2 regions of the Streptomyces sp. NBC_01428 genome follow, and region 2 is predicted to be linked to the other one. Evidence: riboswitches for the same ligand, from Rfam matches in the RefSeq annotation. Region 2 holds a riboswitch; the other holds the start of a gene.
What was found. Region 2 has a riboswitch for glycine ahead of gcvP (aminomethyl-transferring glycine dehydrogenase). Riboswitches for the same ligand answer to the same signal wherever they lie in the genome.
Positions count from the first base shown of each region.

Region 1 (11,109 bases), 4.5 Mb from region 2:
TCACCCGTGTCACCCTCGCACGGAGGAGCGACCCGCACCCGGCGTACGCGATCAGCACTCGATGATGTTCACCGCGAGCCCGCCCCGGGCCGTCTCCTTGTACTTCACGCTCATGTCGGCGCCGGTCTCCTTCATGGTCTTGATGACCTTGTCGAGGGAGACCTTGTGGGAGCCGTCGCCGCGCATCGCCATCTTCGCGGCGGTCACGGCCTTCACGGCGGCCATGCCGTTGCGCTCGATGCAGGGGATCTGCACCAGACCGCCGACCGGGTCGCAGGTCAGGCCGAGGTTGTGCTCCATGCCGATCTCGGCGGCGTTCTCCACCTGCTCGGGGCTGCCGCCGAGCACCTCGGCGAGCGCGCCGGCCGCCATCGAGCAGGCCGAGCCGACCTCGCCCTGGCAGCCGACCTCGGCGCCGGAGATGGACGCGTTCTCCTTGAAGAGCATGCCGATGGCACCCGCCGCGAGGAGGAACCGCACGACGCCCTCCTCGTCGGCGCCCGGCACGAAGTTGATGTAGTAGTGCAGCACCGCCGGGATGATGCCGGCCGCGCCGTTGGTCGGGGCGGTCACCACCCGGCCGCCCGCGGCGTTCTCCTCGTTGACCGCCATCGCGTAGAGGGTGATCCACTCCATCGCGTGGGCCAGCGGATCACCCTCGGCGCGGAGCTGGCGGGCCGAGTGGGCGGCGCGCCGGCGGACCTTGAGGCCGCCCGGCAGGATGCCCTCGCGGGCCATGCCGCGCGAGACGCACGCCTGCATGACGCGCCAGATGGCGAGGAGCCCCTCGCGGATCTCGTCCTCGGTGCGCCAGGCCCGCTCGTTCTCCAGCATCAGCGCGGAGATCGACAGGCCGGTCTCCTTCGTCAGCCGCAGCAGCTCGTCACCCGTGCGGAACGGGTACTTCAGGACGGTGTCGTCGAGCTTGATGCGGTCCTCGCCGACGGCGTCCTCGTCGACCACGAAGCCGCCGCCGACCGAGTAGTACGTCTTCTCCAGGACGAGGTCGCCCGCGGCGTCGTAGGCGAAGATCGTCATGCCGTTCGCGTGGTACGGCAGGGCCTTGCGGCGGTGCAGGATCAGGTCGTCGTCGAAGGAGAAGTCGATCTCGTGCTCGCCGAGCAGGCTGAGCCGGCCGGACGCCTTGATCTGCTCCACGCGGTCGTCGGCGCCCTCCACGTCGACCGTGCGCGGCGAGGCTCCCTCCAGGCCGAGCAGCACCGCCTTGGGCGTGCCGTGCCCGTGGCCGGTCGCGCCCAGCGAGCCGTACAGCTCGGCGCGTATCGAGGTCACCGGGGCCAGCAGCTCCTCGTTGCGCAGCCGCCGGGCGAACATGCGTGCGGCGCGCATCGGGCCCACCGTGTGGGAGCTGGACGGGCCGATACCGATCGAGAACAGGTCGAAGACCGAGATGGCCACGGGGAACTCCTTGGTGGTTTCGCCGGACGCCGTTGTCCGGCGGGGGTGGTGCGGGACTGCATGGGACGGGGCACCGCGCTGCTTCCAGTGTGCGCGGTGCCCCGGACGCCCGTACGGAACGAACCGTACGAACAAAAACCGTACGCCGTGAAAACGTACGAACAAAAACGTACGGCCTGAAGCGTACGAAACTACTTCAGGCCGGGGTACAGCGGGTGCTTGTCGGCCAGAGCGGACACCCGGGCCTTGAGGGCCTCGGCGTCGTAGGCCGGCTTCAGCGCCTCGGCGATGACGTCGGCGACCTCGGTGAAGTCCTCGGTCGTGAACCCGCGGGTGGCGAGCGCCGGCGTGCCGATGCGCAGCCCGGAGGTGACCATCGGCGGGCGCGGGTCGTTCGGGACGGCGTTGCGGTTGACCGTGATGCCGACCTCGTGGAGCCGGTCCTCGGCCTGCTGCCCGTCCAGCGCGGAGTTGCGCAGGTCGACGAGGACCAGGTGCACGTCGGTGCCGCCGGACAGCACGTCCACGCCCACGGCCTTCGCGTCGTCCTGTACCAGGCGCTCGGCCAGGATGCGCGCGCCGTCCAGCGTGCGCTGCTGGCGCTCCTTGAAGTCGTCGGTGGCGGCGACCTTGAAGGAGACGGCCTTGGCCGCGATCACGTGCTCCAGCGGACCGCCCTGCTGACCCGGGAAGACCGCGGAGTTGATCTTCTTGGCCAGCTCGGCCGTCGAGAGGATCACGCCGCCGCGGGGGCCGCCGAGGGTCTTGTGGGTGGTCGTCGTGACGACGTGGGCGTGCGGCACCGGGTTCGGGTGCAGGCCCGCGGCCACCAGGCCGGCGAAGTGCGCCATGTCGACCATGAGGTACGCGCCGACCTCGTCGGCGATCCGGCGGAACTCCGCGAAGTCGAGCTGACGCGGGTACGCGGACCAGCCGGCGACGATCAGCTTCGGACGCGACTCCTTGGCGAGGCGCTCGACCTCGGCCATGTCGACCTGGCCGGTCTCGTCGTCCACGTGGTAGGCGACCACGTCGTAGAGCTTGCCGGAGAAGTTGATCTTCATGCCGTGGGTGAGGTGCCCGCCGTGCGCGAGGTTCAGACCCATGATCGTGTCGCCCGGCTTGAGCAGCGCGAACATCGCCGCCGCGTTGGCCTGGGCGCCCGAGTGCGGCTGCACGTTGGCGTGCTCGGCGCCGAACAGGGCCTTCACCCGGTCGATGGCGATCTGCTCGACCACGTCGACGTGCTCGCAGCCGCCGTAGTAGCGGCGGCCGGGGTAGCCCTCGGCGTACTTGTTCGTCAGGACCGAGCCCTGGGCCTCCATGACCGCGACCGGAGCGAAGTTCTCCGAGGCGATCATCTCCAGGGTGGACTGCTGGCGGTGCAGCTCGGCGTCGACGGCGGCCGCGACGTCCGGGTCCAGCTCGTGCAGGGGGGTGTTCAGAAGCGACATGCGGTGACTCCTCAGCCGGCGGTGAAGGCGGCGTACTCGTCGGCGGACATCAGGTCCTCGGGCTCGTCGGCGACGCGGACCTTGAACAGCCAGCCGCCCTCGAAGGGGGCCGAGTTCACCAGCGACGGGTCGTCCACCACGTCCTGGTTGGCCTCGACGACCTCGCCGCCCACGGGGGAGTACAGGTCGCTGACCGACTTGGTCGACTCCAGCTCGCCGCAGGACTCGCCCGCGGTCACCGTGTCACCGACCTCGGGAAGCTGGGCGTAGACGACATCGCCGAGCGCGTTGGCCGCGAACTCGGTGATGCCCACGGTCGCGACGCCGTCCTCGGCGACGGACAGCCACTCGTGCTCCTTGCTGTAGCGGAGCTGCTGGGGGTTGCTCATGGCCTGAATTCTCCTGTACGCGGGGGAGTGCTGATGAAAGGGGGAGTCCGTCACCCGGACGAGCCCGTCCGGGGGTGCCGTCCGGCGCCGCGGAGAGCCGCGACGCCCGTGGTCCGTGCGGGCCGGTGTCACGGCCTGCCGGTGCGGACCAGTGTCACTTCCGGCGCTTGTAGAAGGGCAGCGCCACGACCTCGTAGGGCTCGTGGGTGCCCCGGATGTCCACACCGACACCGGTGGTGCCCGGCGCGGCGTGCGCGGCGTCGACGTACGCCATCGCGATCGGCTTGCCCAGCGTGGGCGACGGGGCGCCCGAGGTGATCTCTCCGACGACCTGGCCGCCGGAGACCACCGGGTACCCGGCGCGCGGCACGCGACGCCCCTCGGCGACGAGGCCGACCAGGACCCGCGGCGGGTTCTGCTCGGCGCCCTCGGCGGCCTCCTGGAGCGCGGCGCGTCCCACGAAGTCGCCCTCCTTCTCGAACTTCACGACCCGTCCGAGGCCGGCGTCGAAGGGGGTCAGCGAGGTCGTCAGCTCGTGCCCGTACAGCGGCATGCCCGCCTCCAGGCGCAGCGTGTCGCGGCAGGACAGGCCGCACGGGATCAGCCCGACGGGGGTGCCCGCGTCGGTCAGCGCCTGCCACACCTTCTCGGCGTCGGAGGGCGCGACGAACAGTTCGAAACCGTCCTCGCCCGTGTAGCCGGTGCGGGCGATCAGCGCCGGCACACCGGCGACGGTGCCCGGCAGCCCCGCGTAGTACTTCAGGCCGTCCAGGTCCGCGTCGGTGAGCGACGCGAGGATGCCGGGGGACTCGGGTCCCTGCACGGCGATCAGGGCGTACGCGTCACGGTCGTCGCGCACCACCGCGTCGAAACCGGCGGCGCGTGCGGTCAGCGCGTCCAGCACCACCTGGGCGTTGGAGGCGTTCGCTACGACCATGAACTCGTGCTCGGCGAGCCGGTAGACGATCAGGTCGTCCAGGATGCCGCCGTCCTCCTGGCAGATCATCGTGTAGCGGGCACGGCCGACGCCCACGGTGGCGATGTTGCCGACCAGCGCGAAGGCGAGGAGCTCGGCGGCCTGCGGGCCGGTGACGGTGATCTCGCCCATGTGCGAGAGGTCGAAGAGGCCGGCCTTCGTGCGGACGGCGAGGTGCTCGTCGCGCTCCGAGCCGTAGCGCAGCGGCATGTCCCAGCCGGCGAAGTCGGTCATCGTCGCGCCCAGCGAGCGGTGCAGGGCGTCGAGCGCGGTGAGGCGGGGGGTGGTGCTGCTCATCGGTGGGGCTCCCAAGGCATGACGGCGAGGTCGTTCCTCCCCATCTGTCATCGGAACCTGAGAGGTTCATCACGACCCCGCGAAACGGTGGTCCTGATTTGCACCTTGGGTGGAGCCACGGAGAGCGGCCCGCTTTTCAGATGTGCCTCGCCCGCGCGGTAACGGGGCCTGAGAGATTCAAGGGAGGGACTTGCTCCTTCGGCGCCCGGGTACACGTACCCAGGACTCTCCCGCGCGGATTCAAGCGGCCGGTATGCAGTTGGCGCGGCCATCATTGCACGCCCCGTCCGATCAGGGCAGTCCGCATCTGTAACCGTGCTGTGGCAGTCCGCGCACCGAAACGGGAAGCGCCGCGCATTACCTTCTCTTTACACTCGACGGGGATGGGACTCCACATCCAAGGGGAGGACGGCCACGGTGAACAGGACCACGGTGTACGCGACGACCTCGGGTCTCGCGCTGCCCGAGCAGACCGGCGCACCGGCCCGGGAGGCGTGCGGCCCGCTCCCGGCGGCCGTCGTCCGAGACCTGAGGGACCGTGCCGGGCACAGCCCGCACGGTCTGCGCTTCGGCACCCGCGACCTCGTCGTGGTCACCGGACTGCCCGGCAGCGGCAAGTCGACCCTGATGCGGCGGGCGGTCGAGGGCACGCGCGTCGACTCGCAGGACACCCGCGACCGTTGGGACGGCCGGATGGCCCGCCTGCTGCCGTACGCGGTCTACCGCCCCCTGGTCCGCCTCGCGCACTACGCCGGCCTGCGCCGGGCGCTGCGCGGCGACGGCGGAGTCGTCGTGCACGACTGCGGCACCCAGGCCTGGGTGCGCCGCTGGCTCGGCCGCGCGGCGCGCCGCCGGGGAGGCGCGCTGCACCTGCTGCTGCTCGACGTCACGCCGGACACCGCGCTGGACGGCCAGCGCGAGCGCGGCCGGGGCGTCTCGCGCTACGCGTTCGCCCGCCACCGCGGCGCGGTCGCCCGGCTGCTGCGCTCCGTGGAGCGCGGTGACGTTCCCGAGGGCTGCGGTTCCGCGGTCCTCATCGACCGGGAGGCGGCCGACGTGCTGCGCAGGATCGACTTCGGCCACTGACCGGCCGTGTCGTCCCATTAACCTTTCCAGCCGGAACAGTGGTTCGAAGCAGGCGGTAGAGACAGATGGACTTCCCGGCACAGGCACACCCCCATCCGCACGGCGGCTGGCCCGGCAACGAGCTGGAGGAGGTGCTGTCCGCCGCCCTCGGCATGGGCGGAGCCGCCTCGGCGGGCGCCCGCATCGTCGAGGTGCTCGGCCGCAGCTTCGTCTGGGTGCCGCTGCCCAGCGGCGGCGGCCCCGACAGCGGCCCGCTCGATCTGCCCACGATGGAGCTCGAAGGCCAGGTGTACGTGCCCGTCTTCAGCTCGGAGGAGCAGTTCCGGCAGGTCACCGGCGGCCACATGTCGTTCACCATCGCGCCCGCCGCGGAGTTCGCCCGCGGACTCCCGCCGCAGGTCGGCATCGCGGTGAACCCGGACGGCGTGGTCGGCGTGCCCCTGCCGCCGATCGCCGTCGCCGAACTCTGCCGGGCCGGGCGGACCCCGCTGGACGGACCGGCGAGCGGCGGCCGGGTGCGGCTCTTCGAACCGGACTGGCAGGAGGACCCGGTGGACTTCCTCGCCGCGGCCTCCGCCGAGTTCGCCGGCACCGGCGTCGTGCTGAGCGCCCGCCGCTGCCTGGCCAGCATCGAGGGCGACGCCCCGGTCATGTTCATCGGCGTCGAACTCTCCCTGTGGGAGGGCGAGGCCCGCACCCTCCCCCTCGACGCCCTCGGCCGGGCCCTCGGCCGCGTCCCGATGAACATCCCGGTGAACCTGGTCCTCCTCGACGTGACCCAGGACCCGGTGGGCGACTGGATGCGCGCCCAGGTCCGGCCCTTCTACCAGGCAGGTCACTGAACGGCCGTCCGTCGTGACGGAAAGGAGCACGCGACGGCGTCCCCCGGCGGAGGACGTTCGCCGCATAAGCTGGTTTCATGGCCCGGTCGAGGTGTTGACGCACGTTCTCACCGACGCCTGAGGCGTATTGGATGAGTTCGTCGTGATTTGTTCGCGAAGGGGCGGTTGAAGGGTGAGCGCGTCGGGCACGGCCGCGGCCGGGCAGGTCGAGCACATGCTGCGCCAGGTGACGCCCGGGCGTTACGACGCCTACGAGGCGCTCCTTCGCGCGCTCGCGACCCCCTCGTCCGGCCAGGTGTGGATGCTCCTCTGGCACGGCCAGTCCGGCTCCCCGGACGCCCAGTACGGCAACATGCAGGTGGACGGCTTCGGTTACGCGCCCTGTGTCACCTCCGCCCAGGAGCTGTCGGCCAGCGGCTGGAACCGCTCGTACGAGGTCGTCGACAGCCTGGACGTGGCCCGCACCCTCTACCCCGACCACTTCGGTCTCTGGCTGAATCCGCACGCTCCCGGTGGCGGCCTCGGCATCCCCTGGCTCGATCTGCGCCGGATCGCCACCGGCCTGGAACGCCAGCCCGCGGGCCCGCTCCGGCTCTCCGAACCCGGCATCGAGATCCCGCAGTTCTACGCCCTGATCACCCAGAACGCGCATCTCACCCCGGCCGTGCGTTCGTTGCGCCGGGCCTGGGTCCAGCCCGCGCTCGGGGCGCCGTACCTCGCCATCGGCCTCGACGTGTACGACACCTCGCCGCCCGCCGTCGACTCGGTGCGGGCGATGATGCAGCAGTCGATCGGGGCCGTCCCGGAGGGGCTGCCCGTCTCGACGGTCGCGATGTCCGACGCGTTCGACCCGGTCGCGATGTGGCTGCGCGCCAACGCCCGGCCGTTCTACGACCGCGAGGCCCACGCGGCGCCCGCGCAGGCCCCGGTGGCGGGCGGCTACGGCTATCCGCCGGCCCGCGGCGGCTACTGAGGCCGTCCCGCATCGCGGACCGGTCGTACGATCGTGCGAGTGCTGCTGGCATCATGACCTCGCGCACGGCCTTCCATTGCCGTACGCACGATGGTGCTGACCTGCGGGGGAGCAGGCGCATGGGGTGGTTGTCCCGGTTCGGGACCGTTTGAGGCCAAAAGGATCAGCGTGGACCCTTCACGCCCAACTGCCCCTCGTCCGGCTCGCGTTACCCACTGTTCGGATAACGGAATCCCCCTACAAGCATCACGGTTGCGCATACTTTCTCCATGAGACCTGGCACGTGATCGTGGCGGCACTGAAGACTCGCCCATCAGACACGGGGTCATCGATTCCGTGAGCGAGTGCAAGTCGAACGATCAGCCGGGTCATCGGGCCGCATCATCTGCGGCCGGCTTCCCGGCGAGCAAGTGAACCAAGCCGCAGACAGCGGCAGGCGTAGGCCGGTCACCACCGGCGAGAAGGGTCGGGTCACTGTGACCGCACCGATCGAGACCACCGGGGCGGCGACGGAAGTTCAGCCAGAGGCTGTGCTCGCCGGAGTCGACAAGGGGCAGATCGAGGGTCGTTCCCTGGGACAGATCGCCTGGACGCGCTTCAAGCGCGACAGAGTGGCGGTCGCCGGCGGTGTCATCGTCGTGCTGCTCATCCTGCTGGCCGTGCTCGCCCGGCCCGTCCAGGCGATGTTCGGGCTGGACCCGAACGCCTTCCACCAGGACCTGATCGACCCCAACACCTCGCTGCCCAAGGGCGGGTTCGGCGGAATGAGCTGGGATCACCCGCTCGGCGTCGACCCGAAGTTCGGGCGCGACATCGCCACCCGTGTCCTCGAGGGCTCCTGGGTCTCCCTGGTGGTCGCCTTCGGCGCCACCATCCTGTCGAACGTGATCGGCGCGATCCTCGGCGTCGTCGCGGGCTACTACGGCGGGCGCGTCGACGCGGTCATCAGCCGCCTGATGGACACGTTCCTCGCCTTCCCCCTCCTGCTCTTCGCGATCGCCATCTCCGCCACCCTGCAGGGCGGCGCGTTCGGCCTCGAAGGGCTCCCGCTCCACCTGAGCGTGCTGATCTTCGTGATCGGCTTCTTCAACTGGCCCTACCTGGGCCGTATCGTCCGAGGCCAGACGCTCGCCCTGCGTGAGCGGGAGTTCGTGGACGCCTCCCGGGGCATGGGGGCCAGGGGCCCGTACATCCTGTTCCGGGAACTGCTGCCCAACCTGGTCGGCCCGATCATCGTCTACTCGACGCTGCTCATCCCGACCAACATCCTCTTCGAGGCGTCCCTGAGCTTCCTCGGGGTCGGCATCCAGCCCCCGCAGGCGTCCTGGGGCGGCATGCTCCGTGAAGCGGTCACCTATTACGAGGTCGACCCGCAGTTCATGATCGTGCCCGGCCTCGCCATCTTCGTGACCGTCCTCGCCTTCAACCTGCTGGGCGACGGTCTCCGCGACGCTCTCGACCCGCGCAGTCGCTGATGCCTGACGCGCACCGAGAGATCCACAAGTTTCCGACAATGGAGGGGAACCCGCCCATCATGCGAAGGTCAGCGCTGGCCGCAATTGCGGCCATCGGCTCCGCGAGTCTGCTCGTTGCAGGCTGCAGCAAGGCCGATGACAACAAGAACACCGACAACACGAAGTCAGCTGGGGCCAACGCAGCGACCACGGACGTCGTCAACGCCTCCACCCAGAAGGGGGGCACGGTCACGTACGAGTACTCCGACGTGCCGGACTCCTTCGACCCGGGCAACACGTACTACGCGTACATGTACAACCTCTCGCGTCTGTACGCCCGCCCGCTGATGACGTTCCAGCCCGGCGCCGGCGAGAAGGGCAACACCCTTGTCCCCGACCTCGCCGCGAGCAAGGGTGTCCCGAGCGACGGCGGCAAGACCTGGACGTACAAGCTGCGTTCGGGCCTGAAGTACCAGGACGGCACCGCCATCACGTCCAAGGACGTGAAGTACGCCGTCGAGCGCTCGAACTTCGCGCGTGACGTCCTCTCCCTCGGCCCGAACTACTTCCAGCAGTTCCTCGTGGGCGGCGACAAGTACAAGGGTCCCTACAAGGACAAGAGCGGCAAGGGCCTCTCCTCCATCGAGACCCCGGACGACACCACCGTCGTCTTCCACCTGAAGACCGCGTTCCAGGAGTTCGACTACCTGGTGGCCTCGCCGCAGACCGCTCCGGTCCCGCAGGCGAAGGACAACGGCGTCGACTACGTCAAGAACATCGTGTCCTCGGGCTCGTACAAGTTCCAGAGCTACTCGGACGGCAAGCAGGCCGTCCTCGTGCGCAACGACAACTGGGACGCGAAGACCGACCCGCTGCGCAAGCAGTACCCCGAGAAGATCGTCGTCAACCTGAAGGTCAACGCCGAGACGATCGACAAGGACGTCCTCGCGGGCGACGCGATCGACCTCGGTGGCGGTGGCGTCCAGGCCGCGACCCAGGCGCAGCTGCTCAGCTCGGCCGACAAGAAGGCCGGCACGGACAACACCTACGGTGGCCGACTCGTCTACATGGCGATCAACACCAAGGTGAAGCCGTTCGACAAGGTCGAGTGCCGCAAGGCCGTGCAGTTCGCGATCGACAAGGTCTCGGTGCAGACCGCCGAGGGCGGCCCGGTCCGTGGCGACATCGCCTCCACGGTCCTTCCGCCGGACATCCCGGGCTACAGCAAGTCGGACGTCTACGCGTCCGCGGGCAGCAAGGGTGACGCGGCCAAGGCCAAGGACCAGCTCAAGGCCTGTGGCAAGACGTCGATCAACACGAACATCTCCGCGCGCAGCGACCGCCCGCAGGAGATCGACGCGGCCACCGCGATCATCAACTCGCTGAAGAAGGTCGGCATCAACGCCAGCCTGAAGCAGTACCCGTCGGGCAAGTACTTCACCGACTACGCGGGTGTCCCGAAGTTCACCGAGAAGAACAACATCGGTCTGATCATGATGCAGTGGGGTGCCGACTGGCCCTCCGGCTACGGCTTCCAGCAGCAGATCCTGAACGGCAGCGCGATCGGCGCCTCGGGTAACACCAACCTGTCGCAGTACGACAACAAGGACGTCAACGCGCTGCTCGAGAAGGCCATCGGCACGCAGGACGACGCCGCGCGCAACGGCATCTACACCGAGATCGACAAGAAGACCATGGACGACGCCGTCCTCGTCCCGCTGACGTACTTCAAGGTGCTCCTGGCCCGCCCGAAGTACGCCACGAACCTGGTCTCCACGGCTGCCTTCAGCGGCCAGTACGACTACCTCAACATCGGCACCACGAAGAAGTAGTAGCCCCGGAAGGCAGGTGAAGGCATTGGTGCCCGCGGGCTCAGCCCGCGGGCACCAGCGCCGATCCCCGTGATCTCGTACATCCTCCGTCGGACGGCAGCGGCAGCGATCCTGCTCCTGGTCGTCTCCGCGGTCACCTTCGCCATCTTCTTCCTGCTCCCCAGACTGGCCGGTCAGACCCCCGACCAGCTGGCTCAGCAGTACATCGGGAAGAGCCCGTCGAAGGCCGACATTCTCGCGGTCAAGCACAACCTCGGTCTGGACCAGCCCGTCTACGTCCAGTACTGGCACTTCATCAAGGGGATCGTCAGCGGCGCTACCTATGACCTCGGCCCCACCACGGCACACTGCAGCGCGCCGTGCTTCGGGTACTCCTTCAAGACCCAC
Region 1 covers NZ_CP109499.1:3,086,339-3,097,447, reverse strand. Annotated here, with positions in the region: gene OG406_RS13265 (L-serine ammonia-lyase) at 52-1,419, opposite strand; gene glyA (serine hydroxymethyltransferase) at 1,611-2,873, opposite strand; gene gcvH (glycine cleavage system protein GcvH) at 2,885-3,262, opposite strand; gene gcvT (glycine cleavage system aminomethyltransferase GcvT) at 3,417-4,535, opposite strand; glycine riboswitch at 4,570-4,681, opposite strand; glycine riboswitch at 4,682-4,778, opposite strand; gene OG406_RS13245 (AAA family ATPase) at 4,953-5,621, shown strand; gene OG406_RS13240 (enhanced serine sensitivity protein SseB) at 5,687-6,463, shown strand; gene OG406_RS13235 (enhanced serine sensitivity protein SseB C-terminal domain-containing protein) at 6,636-7,436, shown strand; gene OG406_RS13230 (ABC transporter permease) at 7,913-8,911, shown strand; gene OG406_RS13225 (ABC transporter substrate-binding protein) at 8,971-10,722, shown strand; gene OG406_RS13220 (ABC transporter permease) at 10,792-11,109, shown strand, end outside.
Region 1: linked by a shared signal. The riboswitch ahead of gcvT (glycine cleavage system aminomethyltransferase GcvT) and the one ahead of gcvP (aminomethyl-transferring glycine dehydrogenase) in region 2 are both predicted to bind glycine.

Region 2 (11,109 bases):
GGACCGCGCGGTGGCAGCCGCCGACACCATGCTGACGCCGGACGGCTGGGCCTTCTCGCGCTTCTTCGAGGGGCCTTACATCGCCGCCACGGAACACGCCCTGCGACAGGCCGAAGCCATGCACCAGCCCTACCAGGCACGTCTGTTGTCCGTACCCGAGCTGTACATGCTGACCCTCTGGCTGCACGGCGACATCACGGCCGACGGCGCCGACGGCCATCCGGCCGCCACCGACCTCCTCGTCCCCCTGGCCCCCGCCCCTCCCGGCATCGCCGCGCACCGCCCGCACCGCGTCGCCGAACTCCTCCCGGTGCTCACCCACCGGGTCACCCCCGTCACTCCCGGACCGCTGCTCGGCTCACCCGCCTGACCCGACGACCACCGTGCCCCGCGGCCGACGGCCGGCCGCGGGGCACAGCGCTGTCACGACCCCGGACCACCGGCCCGCTCATCGGGGCTCCACAACGCTCGTACGAGGGAGGACGCCCTCCCGACCCGACCGGACTAGCCCTATTCGGTCACCTCGAACCACCCGAAGAGGTACTGCAGTTGGGATGAACCGTCCGCACGGGTGATGCGTCATCAACCTGTGAGAAGCGGTGCCGTCAAATCCCTGCGGATCGACGCCCGTGGGGCAACACTGGGTTCCAGACCACACACCAACGGGGGGCGGCCATGAGTACTTCGAGCCGCGGGACAGACACCACATCCATCACTGACCTCTCGACCCAGCGAAAGATCCCACCCATGTGCCAGCACCAGCCACCGTGCCCGTCAGCCGCGTCCGCCGACCGGGAGTCCGCCCGTCTCGTGGCGCATCACCCGGAACAGGGATGGAGCCTGCTGTGCAACGGCGTTCTCCTCTTCGAGGACACCGGTGAGCTCCTGCCGGACGGCCGGATCATCGCCCCGCACCGCCCGCTGGGCGGCGCCGCGGTAATGACCGCTGCCTGACCCGCACACCCGGGCGGCCCCGACAGGGCCGCCCAGACAGACGAGGGGCCGGCCCGGAGACGTACTCTCCGAACCGGCCCCGACGCATCTCCGCGGGTGGTCACTGCGGGTGACCACCCGCGTTCGGTGTGCCGATCAGTCCTCGTAGGCGTCCAGCGGCGGGCAGGAGCAGACGAGGTTCCGGTCGCCGTAGGCCTGGTCGATCCGGCGGACCGGCGGCCAGTACTTGTCCGCTGCCGAGACACCGGCGGGGAACACGGCCTCCTCGCGGCTGTACGCGTGCTCCCAGTCACCGCCGAGCGCGGCGGCCGTGTGCGGCGCCCCCCGCAGCGGGTTGTCGTCGACGGCCCACTCGCCGGAGCCGACCTTCTCGATCTCCGCGCGGATCGCGATCATCGCGTCGCAGAACCGGTCCAGCTCGCCGAGGTCCTCGGACTCGGTCGGCTCGATCATCAGAGTGCCGGCCACCGGGAACGACATCGTCGGCGCGTGGAAGCCGTAGTCGATCAGGCGCTTGGCGATGTCGTCCACGCTGACGCCGGTCGCCTTGGTCAGCGGGCGCAGGTCGATGATGCACTCGTGCGCGACCAGTCCGCCGGGGCCGGTGTACAGCACCGGGTAGTGCGGCTCCAGGCGCTTGGCCACGTAGTTCGCGGACAGCACGGCCACCTGTGTGGCGCGCTTGAGACCCTCGCCGCCCATCAGCCGGACGTACGACCAGGAGATGGGCAGGATGCCCGCGGAACCCCACGGCGCGGCGGAGATCGGACCGACGCCCGTCTCGGGGCCGGCCTCGGGCTGCAGCGGGTGGTTCGGCAGGTACGGCGCCAGGTGCGCGCGCACGCCGACCGGGCCGACGCCGGGACCGCCGCCGCCGTGCGGGATGCAGAACGTCTTGTGCAGGTTGAGGTGCGAGACGTCGCCGCCGAAGTGGCCCGGCTTGGCGAGACCCACCAGGGCGTTCAGGTTGGCGCCGTCGACGTAGACCTGGCCGCCGGCCTCGTGCACCTGGGCGCAGATGTCGGCGACGTGCTCCTCGAACACACCGTGCGTCGAGGGGTAGGTGATCATCAGCACCGACAGCTCGTCGCGGTACTGCTCGATCTTGGCGCGCAGGTCCTCGACGTCGATTTCGCCGTCGTCGGCCGTCTTCACGACGACGACCTTCATTCCGGCCATCACGGCGCTCGCGGCGTTGGTGCCGTGGGCGGAGGACGGGATGAGACAGATGGTGCGCTGGTCGTCGCCGTTGGCGCGGTGGTAGCCGCGGACGGCCAGCAGACCGGCCAGCTCGCCCTGCGAACCGGCGTTGGGCTGCAGCGACACCTTGTCGTACCCGGTGACCTCGGCGAGCTGGTCCTCCAGCTCGTGGATGAGCGTGAGGTAGCCCTGGGCCTGCTCGGCGGGCGCGAAGGGGTGCATCTGCCCGAACTCGGGCCAGGTGACCGGCTCCATCTCCGTGGTCGCGTTGAGCTTCATCGTGCAGGAGCCCAGCGGGATCATGCCGCGGTCGAGCGCGTAGTCGCGGTCGGAGAGCTTCCGCAGGTAGCGCAGCATCGCGGTCTCGGAGCGGTGCTGGTGGAACACCGGGTGCGTGAGGTAGTCGTCGGTGCGCAGCAGCGCGGCTGGCAACGTGTCCTGCGCGCTCGCGTCCAGCGCCTCGACATCGCCCTCGACGCCGAACGCGGTCCACACGGCGGCGAGCTGCGCGCGCGTGGTCGTCTCGTCGCAGGAGATCGACACATGGTCGGCGTCCGCCCCGTGGACGTTGACGCCGAGGTCGCGGGCGCGCTCCACGACGGCGGCGGCGCGGCCCGGGACCCGCACGGTGAGCGTGTCGAAGTACGCGCCGTGCACGACCTCGACTCCGCCGGCGGTGAGCCCGGCGGCGAGCACCGTGGCGTAGCGGTGCGTGCGGCGCGCGATGGTCCGCAGCCCGTCGGGGCCGTGGTACACGGCGTACATGCCGGCCATCACGGCGAGGAGCACCTGGGCCGTGCAGATGTTGCTGGTCGCCTTCTCGCGACGGATGTGCTGCTCACGCGTCTGGAGGGCGAGGCGGTACGCCTTGTGCCCGTCGGCGTCCACGGACACACCGACGAGGCGGCCGGGGAGGCTGCGGGCGAACTTCTCGCGTACCGCCATGTAGCCGGCGTGCGGTCCGCCGAAGCCCATCGGGACACCGAAGCGCTGCGTCGTGCCGACGGCGATGTCCGCGTCGAGCTCGCCGGGCGAGGTGAGCAGCGTGAGGGCGAGCAGGTCGGCGGCGACGGTGACGACCGCGCCCAGCGCGTGCGCCTGCTCGATGAGCGGCTTGATGTCACGTACGGCACCGGAGGCACCCGGGTACTGGACGAGCACGCCGTTGATCTCGCGCCCGGCCAGGTCGGCCGGGATGCCCTCGGCGAGGTCGGCGACGACGACCTCGACGCCGGTCGGCTCGGCGCGGGTCTGGATGACCGCGATGGTCTGCGGCAGCGCGTCCGCGTCGACCAGGAAGAGGCCCTTCTTGTTCTTGCCCATGCGGCGGGACAGCGCCATCGCCTCGGCGGCGGCGGTGCCCTCGTCGAGCAGCGAGGCGCCCGAGGTGGGCAGACCGGTCAGCTCGGCGACGACGGTCTGGAAGTTCAGCAGCGCCTCGAGCCGGCCCTGCGAGATCTCCGGCTGGTACGGCGTGTACGCCGTGTACCAGGCCGGGTTCTCCATGACGTTGCGCAGGATCACCGGCGGCGTGAACGTGCCGTAGTAACCGAGGCCGATCATCGAGCCGAGCACCTGGTTGCGGTCCGCGAGCGAACGCAGCTCGGCCAGCACGTCGGCCTCGGTGCGCGCGGCCGGCAGCTTCAGGGCCTCGGCGTTCTTGATCACGTCCGGCACCGCGGCGGCCGTCAGCTCGTCGAGCGAGCCGTATCCGACCTGCGCGAGCATCTTGGCCCGGGCTTCGGAGTCGGGCCCGATGTGGCGCTGCTCGAAGGGGATTCCCTGTTCGAGCTCGGAGAGCGGAATGCGAGGGGCGGTCATTGCGGAGGCCTCCTGGTCTGACGCGACCTTCGAGGGGTACCCCGGCACGGGTACCCCGACGGCCTCCCCCTCTGTCATCTCAACCTGAGAGCTTCACCGGTCCGTCCGCTGACGTCCCGGCTTTCACCGTCGGTGAGGGCGGAGGCCATCGGCACCCGCCCTGCTTTCCAGAGTGACCTCGTCCGTGCGGTACGTGAGCCTGAGAGATTCCGGGGAGGATTTGCTCCTTCGGCGCCTCCGGTGAAGTCTGGAGGACTCTCCCGCACGGGATCAGCAGCCGTTGGCCAGCCTACCAGCGGGGACAAGACACCTGCCTTCGAGTGGCCGCCCGCCCGAAAGTGCTCTTTTGTAGTGCTTACGGATGTACTGCTTACGGATGAGTTTGCGACCACGTGGAGGGACCGTGCAGACCGACATCGATCCGCGCAACCTGATCGGCCGCAAGGCGTTCGACCGCAAGGGCACCAAGATCGGCACCATCGACGAGGTCTACCTCGACGACGCGACCGGGGTACCGGAATGGGCGGCCATACGCACCGGCCTGTTCAGCCGGGACGCGTTCGTCCCCCTGGAGCCCAGTGAGGTCGTCGAGGGGACCTTGCGCATCCCCTTCGACCGGGCCCTGATCAAGGACGCCCCCGACTTCGGCGTCGGCCGGCACCTCTCCCCCGAGCAGGAACTGCAGCTCTACCACCACTACGGACTCGACGTGGCGGCCCCTCCGCCGCCGCCGGACCGTGACTTCGGCCGGCTCGCGGGATCCGAGGACACCTGATCCACGGAGCCCGAGGGCACCTGGCCCCCTGGGCTTGAGACCACAGGGGCCGTCGGGTCGGCCTCCGGTACCCCGGCTCCCGACGCCCCCGGCTCCACGTCCGCGGGCGTCCGCCCCGGCTCCTCCGGTCTCCGCTCCACCAGCGGAAGCGGATCCGCCGGCTCCAGCCGAGGATCGTCCGTCCGGAAGGTCCGCACCCGGCCCGGCTCCGAGTACGGCGTCTCGAACCGCACCGTGACCCGCCCCAGACCGCTCCCCTGCACCCACCCGTGCCCGAACTCGGCATGCCGGACGTCGTGCCCCGCGGACCACCGTCGCTCCGCGGCCGGCTCCTTCCCGCCCTCGGGACCGTCCGGCTCCGCCTCCGCGAACTCCTGCGCCGACGGCTCCGCCGCGGCAACGGCCTCCGCGTGCGCCTGTGCCTGCGCCTGTGCGAACAGGTCCTCCTGCGTGTAGTCGGCGAGCCCGGAGACACCCACCCCGAGCAGCCGCACGCCCCCGGTCGTGTCCACACCCTCCAGCAGCCGCGCGGCGGCCTCCTGGACGACCCCGGGGTCGTCCGTGGGCCCGCGCAGCGTCTCGGACCGGGTCAGCGTCGAGAAGTCGTACCGGCGCACCTTCAGCACGATGGTCCGGCCCGACAGGCCCGCCCCGCGCAGCCGCCGCACACAGCGGTCCGCGAGCCGCGCCACCTCGAGGCCCACCCGGACCCGGTCGTGGATGTCCACGTCGTACGTGTCCTCCACCGACACCGACTTCGTCTCCCGGTCGGACACCACGGGCCGGTCGTCGCGCGCCAGCGCCATCGCGAACAGCGCGTGCCCATGGGCCTTCCCCAGCAGCCGTACGAGCTCGTCCTCGCCCGCCTCGGCGATCTCCTCGACCGTGGTGATCCCGGCCCGCCGCAGGTGGTCCCCCGTCGCCGGTCCGACGCCCGGCAGGGTCCGCACGGACATCGGCCCCAGCAGCTCGCGCTCGGTGCCCGGATCGATCAGCACCAGACCGTCGGGTTTCGCCTGCTCCGAGGCGATCTTGGCCAGCATCTTGGAGGCGGCGAGCCCCACCGATCCCGTGAGCCCCGTGACAGCTCTGATGTCCGCCCGCAGCTTCACCCCGGCCAGCCGTGCCGAGCGCTCGTCCCACGCCGTTCCGCCCGCTTCCAGGTCCACGAACGCCTCGTCCAGGCTCAGCGGCTCCACCAGCGGCGACAGGGCCCGCAGCAGGCCCATCACCTGCTCGCTGACCTCTTTGTAGAGAGCGAAGCGCGGCACCAGATACGCGGCGTTCGGCGCCCGGCGGCGCGCCTGTGCCATCGGCATCGCCGAGTTCACCCCGAAGACCCGGGCCTCGTACGAAGCGGTGGAGACGACCCCGCGGGGCCCGAGGCCGCCCACGACGACGGCCTTCCCGCGCAGACTCGGCTTGGACGCCTGCTCCGCCGAGGCGAAGAAGGCATCCATGTCGAGATGCAGGATCGTGGGCGCGGTTCTCACATGTCCGATGCTGCCCTACGCCACTGACAATGCCCCGGCAACGCCGGGGCATCAGGTCATCGGAAGCGCGCTTCGGTCACACGGCCCGGTTCCGTCTGCGAGCCAGCTCGTCGGCGGGATTGTTGGCGAGGAGCGTCTCCCCGGTGTCCACCCGCTCCCCGTGCAGCTGCGACAGGGCGCTCTCGACGTCCCGCCACACCACGCCCACGGCGATGCCGAAGACGCCCTGGCCGCCCTGCAGCAGGGCGTGGACCTCGTCCGGGGAGGTGCACTCGTAGACCGTCGCACCGTCGCTCATCAGCGTCATGCGCTCCAGGTCCTGGAAACCGCGCTCCCTCAGGTGCTGAACCGTGGTGCGGATGTTCTGCAGCGACACCCCGGTGTCCAGGAATCGCTTGACGATCTTCAGAACCACCACGTCACGGAAGCTGTAGAGCCGCTGTGTCCCCGACCCGTAGGCCGGACGCACGCTGGGCTCGACCAGACCGGTCCGCGCCCAGTAGTCCAGTTGGCGGTAGGTGATGCCCGCGGCGGCACACGCCGTGGGTCCCCGGTAGCCGACCTCCTCGGGAACTGTCCCTCCCTCGTCGGACACTGCCGCCGGCCGCCGCGGAACGTGATCGGCCGCGCCGCCATGCTGCCCCCTGCTCGAGTCGAGCCGAGAGCTTGGGGGAGGGTACGGGCCGCTCTCTCCCAGACCGCGTCCGGGAGCACCCCCAGCCGTACCGTCGCCGCTGCTTCTCACGCCGACCTCCGTCCTAGACCTGCCTTCACGACGGTAGGCAGTCACCAGGGGCTCGTCAACGATCGCCACACTCGGCACGCCGAGTGATAATCACCCAAGGAGTGGTTTGCCGTGTCCTACCGCGGGGAAAGGCTAGCCGAATGCGCTCGGCGCGGGCCGCGGCACACCACACTCGCCAGGGGCAAATGCCGCCGAAGTGACTCCCGCGCCGCCGGCCTCACTGGCTGTTGGTGCCGAAGTCCTCGGGTGAGATCTGGTCGAGGAACTCGCGGAACTTCTCCACCTCGTCCTCCTGCTCGTCCGGGATGGCGATACCCGCGTCGTCCAGCACCCCGTCACTGCCGTAGATCGGCGTGCCGGTGCGCAGGGCGAGCGCTATGGCGTCCGAGGGACGCGCGCTGACCTCGACCCCGCTGGCGAAGACGAGCTCCGCGTAGAACACACCCTCACGAAGGTCCGTGATCCGTACTTCGGTGAGCTCCTGGCCGACAGCCTCCAGCACGTCCTTGAACAGGTCGTGGGTCAGCGGTCGTGCGGGGGCCATGCCCTGCTGGGCGAAGGCGATCGCCGTCGCCTCCCCCGGTCCGATCCAGATGGGGAGGTAGCGGTCGCCTCCCACTTCACGCAGAAGCACGATCGGTTGGTTGGAGGGCATTTCCACCCGGACACCTACGACATCGAGCTCGTTCACACAGCAACCCTAGGCCGTGCTCGGGACGTTTGGGTAGTCGGGCACAGAACGGGTGGCCGATCCACCGGCGGCGCCGGTGCCCCGATCAGGGAAGTCGCACGCCCAGCGCGGTCTGCACGAGGGCCGCGTGGAGCTTCACCGTGAGCCCCGCCAGCTCCTTCGCCCGGGCCTCCGCGTGCGCCCGGGTCTGCGGGTTGCGGTGGCGCCGCAGCGGGGCCACCACCTGGTCCACCAGGCCCGCGTCGCGCTCCGCCGCCGCCTTCATCGCCCGGAGATGCCGCGGTTCGATCCCGAAGCGGCCCAGCTCCACGACGAGTGCGGCGACGGTCACCGCCTCGGCGTCGTACACACCGCCCGGAAGGGGGCCGATCAGGCCGTACGACTCCCACTCCTCGAGTTCCTGCTCACCGATCTCCGCGGCGGCCAGCAGCTCCGCACGGCCCACTCGGGCCGCCGTCGGCCCCTCGGGCTCGCCATAGAGCCCTCCGAGGGGTTCTCCGTCACCGGAGTCGCGCTGGCGTCCCACCGCGGGCAGACGTACCTGCTCACCGCGCTCCAGGGCGTCCAGGTGCTCGCGGATCACCTTGAGCGGGAGATAGTGGTCGCGCTGCATGCGCAGGACGTGACCGAGGCGCTCGACGTCGTTCGCACTGAACTTGCGATACCCCGAAGGGGTCCGCCGCGGCTCGACGAGCCCCTCCGACTCCAGAAATCTGATCTTGGAGATGGTTACTTCGGGAAACTCGTCGCGCAGCTGGCTCAGCACCGCGCCGATGCTCATCAGACCACTGTCCGCGGCGGTGCCGCTGCCGGCACCGCCGCTCGGTGTTTGAAGCATGGACATTCCCTCGGTGTCCCCCCGGACGGAGTTGGGGGAGGGTCAGACGCCCCGCTGGCTCGCGTAGAACACCAGCCGGTACTTGCCGATCTGCACCTCGTCACCGTTCGACAGGGCGACCTGGTCGATCCGCTCCCGGTTGACGTACGTCCCGTTCAGGCTGCCGACATCGGCGACGGTGAACGACCCGTCCGCCACGCGACGGAATTCCACATGGCGGCGCGACACGGTCACGTCGTCGAGGAAAATGTCGCTCTGCGGATGACGACCGGCCGTGGTCAGGTCGCTGTCCAGCAGGAAGCGACTGCCCGAGTTCGGGCCGCGGCGCACCACCAGGAGCGCCGAGCCGAGCGGCAGCGCGTCGACCGCCGCCTGCGCCTCCGGGGAGAGCATCGGCGAGGGCGTCTGGCCCGTCACCTCTGCGTCGTAGGCCTCGATCCCCGAGATGGAGATCGTGGACGTCGTCTCGGAGGGGCGCTCCGCGCCGCCCCGCAGCGGGGCACCGCAGTTGGAGCAGAACCGGCTGTTCTCCGCGTTCCGGTTCCCGCACCTCGTACACACCAGGGCCGACATGGACGGATCCTCCTGCCGCGGCTGCCCACCAGGGGCTTGGGACGCATACGGATCGGAGGCGAACCCTCCACCCGAGCTTGAGGCTGACGGTTCCCCGAAACCTATGCGGCCGGACTGGGCAGGGTCAACAGACGGCGCGCCGGGACCACCGGCACCGCCGACCTGGTCACGGAACAGCGGGCGGTCGCCGCTCTGGGCGTCCGCCGCGTCTCCCTGGCGCGGTGCACGGTGGCGGGCCGTCGCGTTGTCACCGCTGCCCTCTCGCGTGCTCTTGCCGAACAACTTCGCAAACAACTTCACGGGCGATTCCCCTTGACCGAAACAGACCCGCCCGTGGGGCAGGACGAACACTGAATGAACACACCGGTCGACCCGGACATCCTCACAACGTCCGTATCCACCAGACAGTTTCCACCACGCACCACCCATTCGGTGCGCCGACCCCCCGCAACCTCATGCCCTCGCCCGGCGGACCTCATGCGACCCACCTCACGGGGAGGACGACCGAGCGTAGTCAGGCCGCTCCGCCGGTCGCAAGGCATCCACGACGATCTTCGTCGAACGCTCCACCGTGACGGTGGCCTGCTCCTTCTCCAGCGTCTGCACCACACCCCCCGGAATGTTCAGCGCCGGCTCCAGATCCTGCGGCTTGCCGATGACCTTGAAACGATACGGCTGGGTGATCTTGTTCCCGTCGACCTTCACTCCGCTCCCGGAGTCGGCCAGATAGGTACCGGCGACCACACGCACTCCGTTCACCTGGATCGCCTCCGCGCCCGCGGCGCGCAGCTCCTGGATCGCGTCGAGCAGCATGTCCGCCTTGACCGTCCCCTTGGTGTCGTCGATCGTCAGCGTGATGCCGGGGCCCTGGGCGGCCACGGTGCCCGCGAGGATGCCGAGTTGCTTCTCCTTCTCGACCGTCTGCTTGCGGGCCTCCTCGGCCTGGTCCGAGCTGTTCTCCAGCTCGGTGCGCTGGTCCTCGAGTCCCTGCTTCTCGTCTTCAAGACGCTGAGTGCGGTTGTCGAGTTCATCGAGGATGCGTACGAGATCCTCCTGGCGGGCCCCACGCAGGGCACTGTCCCCGTCGCTGTTGGAGGCCACCTGGACGGCCAGGCCGAAGCCGAGGCCGAACAGCAGCACGGCGACGATGAGTTGGGCGCGCGAGACGCGCGGCGGCCACAGTCCGCTGACCAGCCGCTGCCGACCGGCGGACGACGGACGGGCGACCGGCTCCGGCTGCACGGGACCGGGGCCCTCCGCGGCGGCGGGGACCTCGTCCGGCAGCTCTCTGCGGAGCGGGTTCTCGGGGGTCTCGTCTTCGTTGCTCATCGGCCTCACGCCCGGAACACGTGCCGGCGGATCGCGGCGGCGTTGGAGAAGATGCGGATGCCGAGGACGACGACGACACCCGTGGAGAGCTGGGCGCCCACGCCCAACTTGTCGCCCAGGAAGACGATCAGTGCGGCGACGACCACGTTCGACAGGAACGAGACCACGAAGACCTTGTCGTCGAAGATGCCGTCGAGCATCGCGCGCAGGCCGCCGAACACGGCGTCGAGCGCCGCGACGACGGCGATCGGAAGGTACGGCTCGACAACCGCCGGAACCTCGGGCCGGACCAACAATCCAGCCACGACTCCCACGACGAGGCCCAGTACGGCGATCACGATGTGCCCTTCTCTGTGCTCGGCTCTGCTGTACGTACGATCACGCTCGGTGCCGCGGACAACCGGACGTCGTCCTCGGCGGAAATGCTGGTCCGGATGCCGTAGTTCTCCTGCAGGGCGTGCAGGTACAGCCCGTCGGCGCTGTCCTGGAACCTGGTGCTGAGTCGCTGGCCGTCCCCCACCGCGAGCACCGTGTACGGCGGCACGAGCGGCTTGTTGTCGACCAGTATCGCGTCACCGGCGGCCCGGATGGCCGACAGGGCGGTCAGCCGCTGTCCGTTGACGGAGATGGCCTCGGCGCCCGACTCCCAGAGCCCGTTGACCACGCGCTGCATGTCACGGTCCCGCACAC
Region 2 covers NZ_CP109499.1:7,612,378-7,623,486, reverse strand. Annotated here, with positions in the region: gene OG406_RS33060 (hypothetical protein) at 1-370, shown strand, start outside; gene OG406_RS33055 (DUF5999 family protein) at 748-954, shown strand; gene gcvP (aminomethyl-transferring glycine dehydrogenase) at 1,090-3,975, opposite strand; glycine riboswitch at 4,153-4,248, opposite strand; gene OG406_RS33045 (PRC-barrel domain-containing protein) at 4,379-4,750, shown strand; gene OG406_RS33040 (DNA polymerase IV) at 4,672-6,243, opposite strand; gene OG406_RS33035 (MerR family transcriptional regulator) at 6,320-6,988, opposite strand; gene OG406_RS33030 (bifunctional nuclease family protein) at 7,206-7,679, opposite strand; gene ftsR (transcriptional regulator FtsR) at 7,765-8,517, opposite strand; gene OG406_RS33020 (FHA domain-containing protein) at 8,560-9,519, opposite strand; gene OG406_RS33015 (DUF881 domain-containing protein) at 9,580-10,419, opposite strand; gene OG406_RS33010 (small basic family protein) at 10,425-10,757, opposite strand; gene OG406_RS33005 (DUF881 domain-containing protein) at 10,754-11,109, opposite strand, start outside.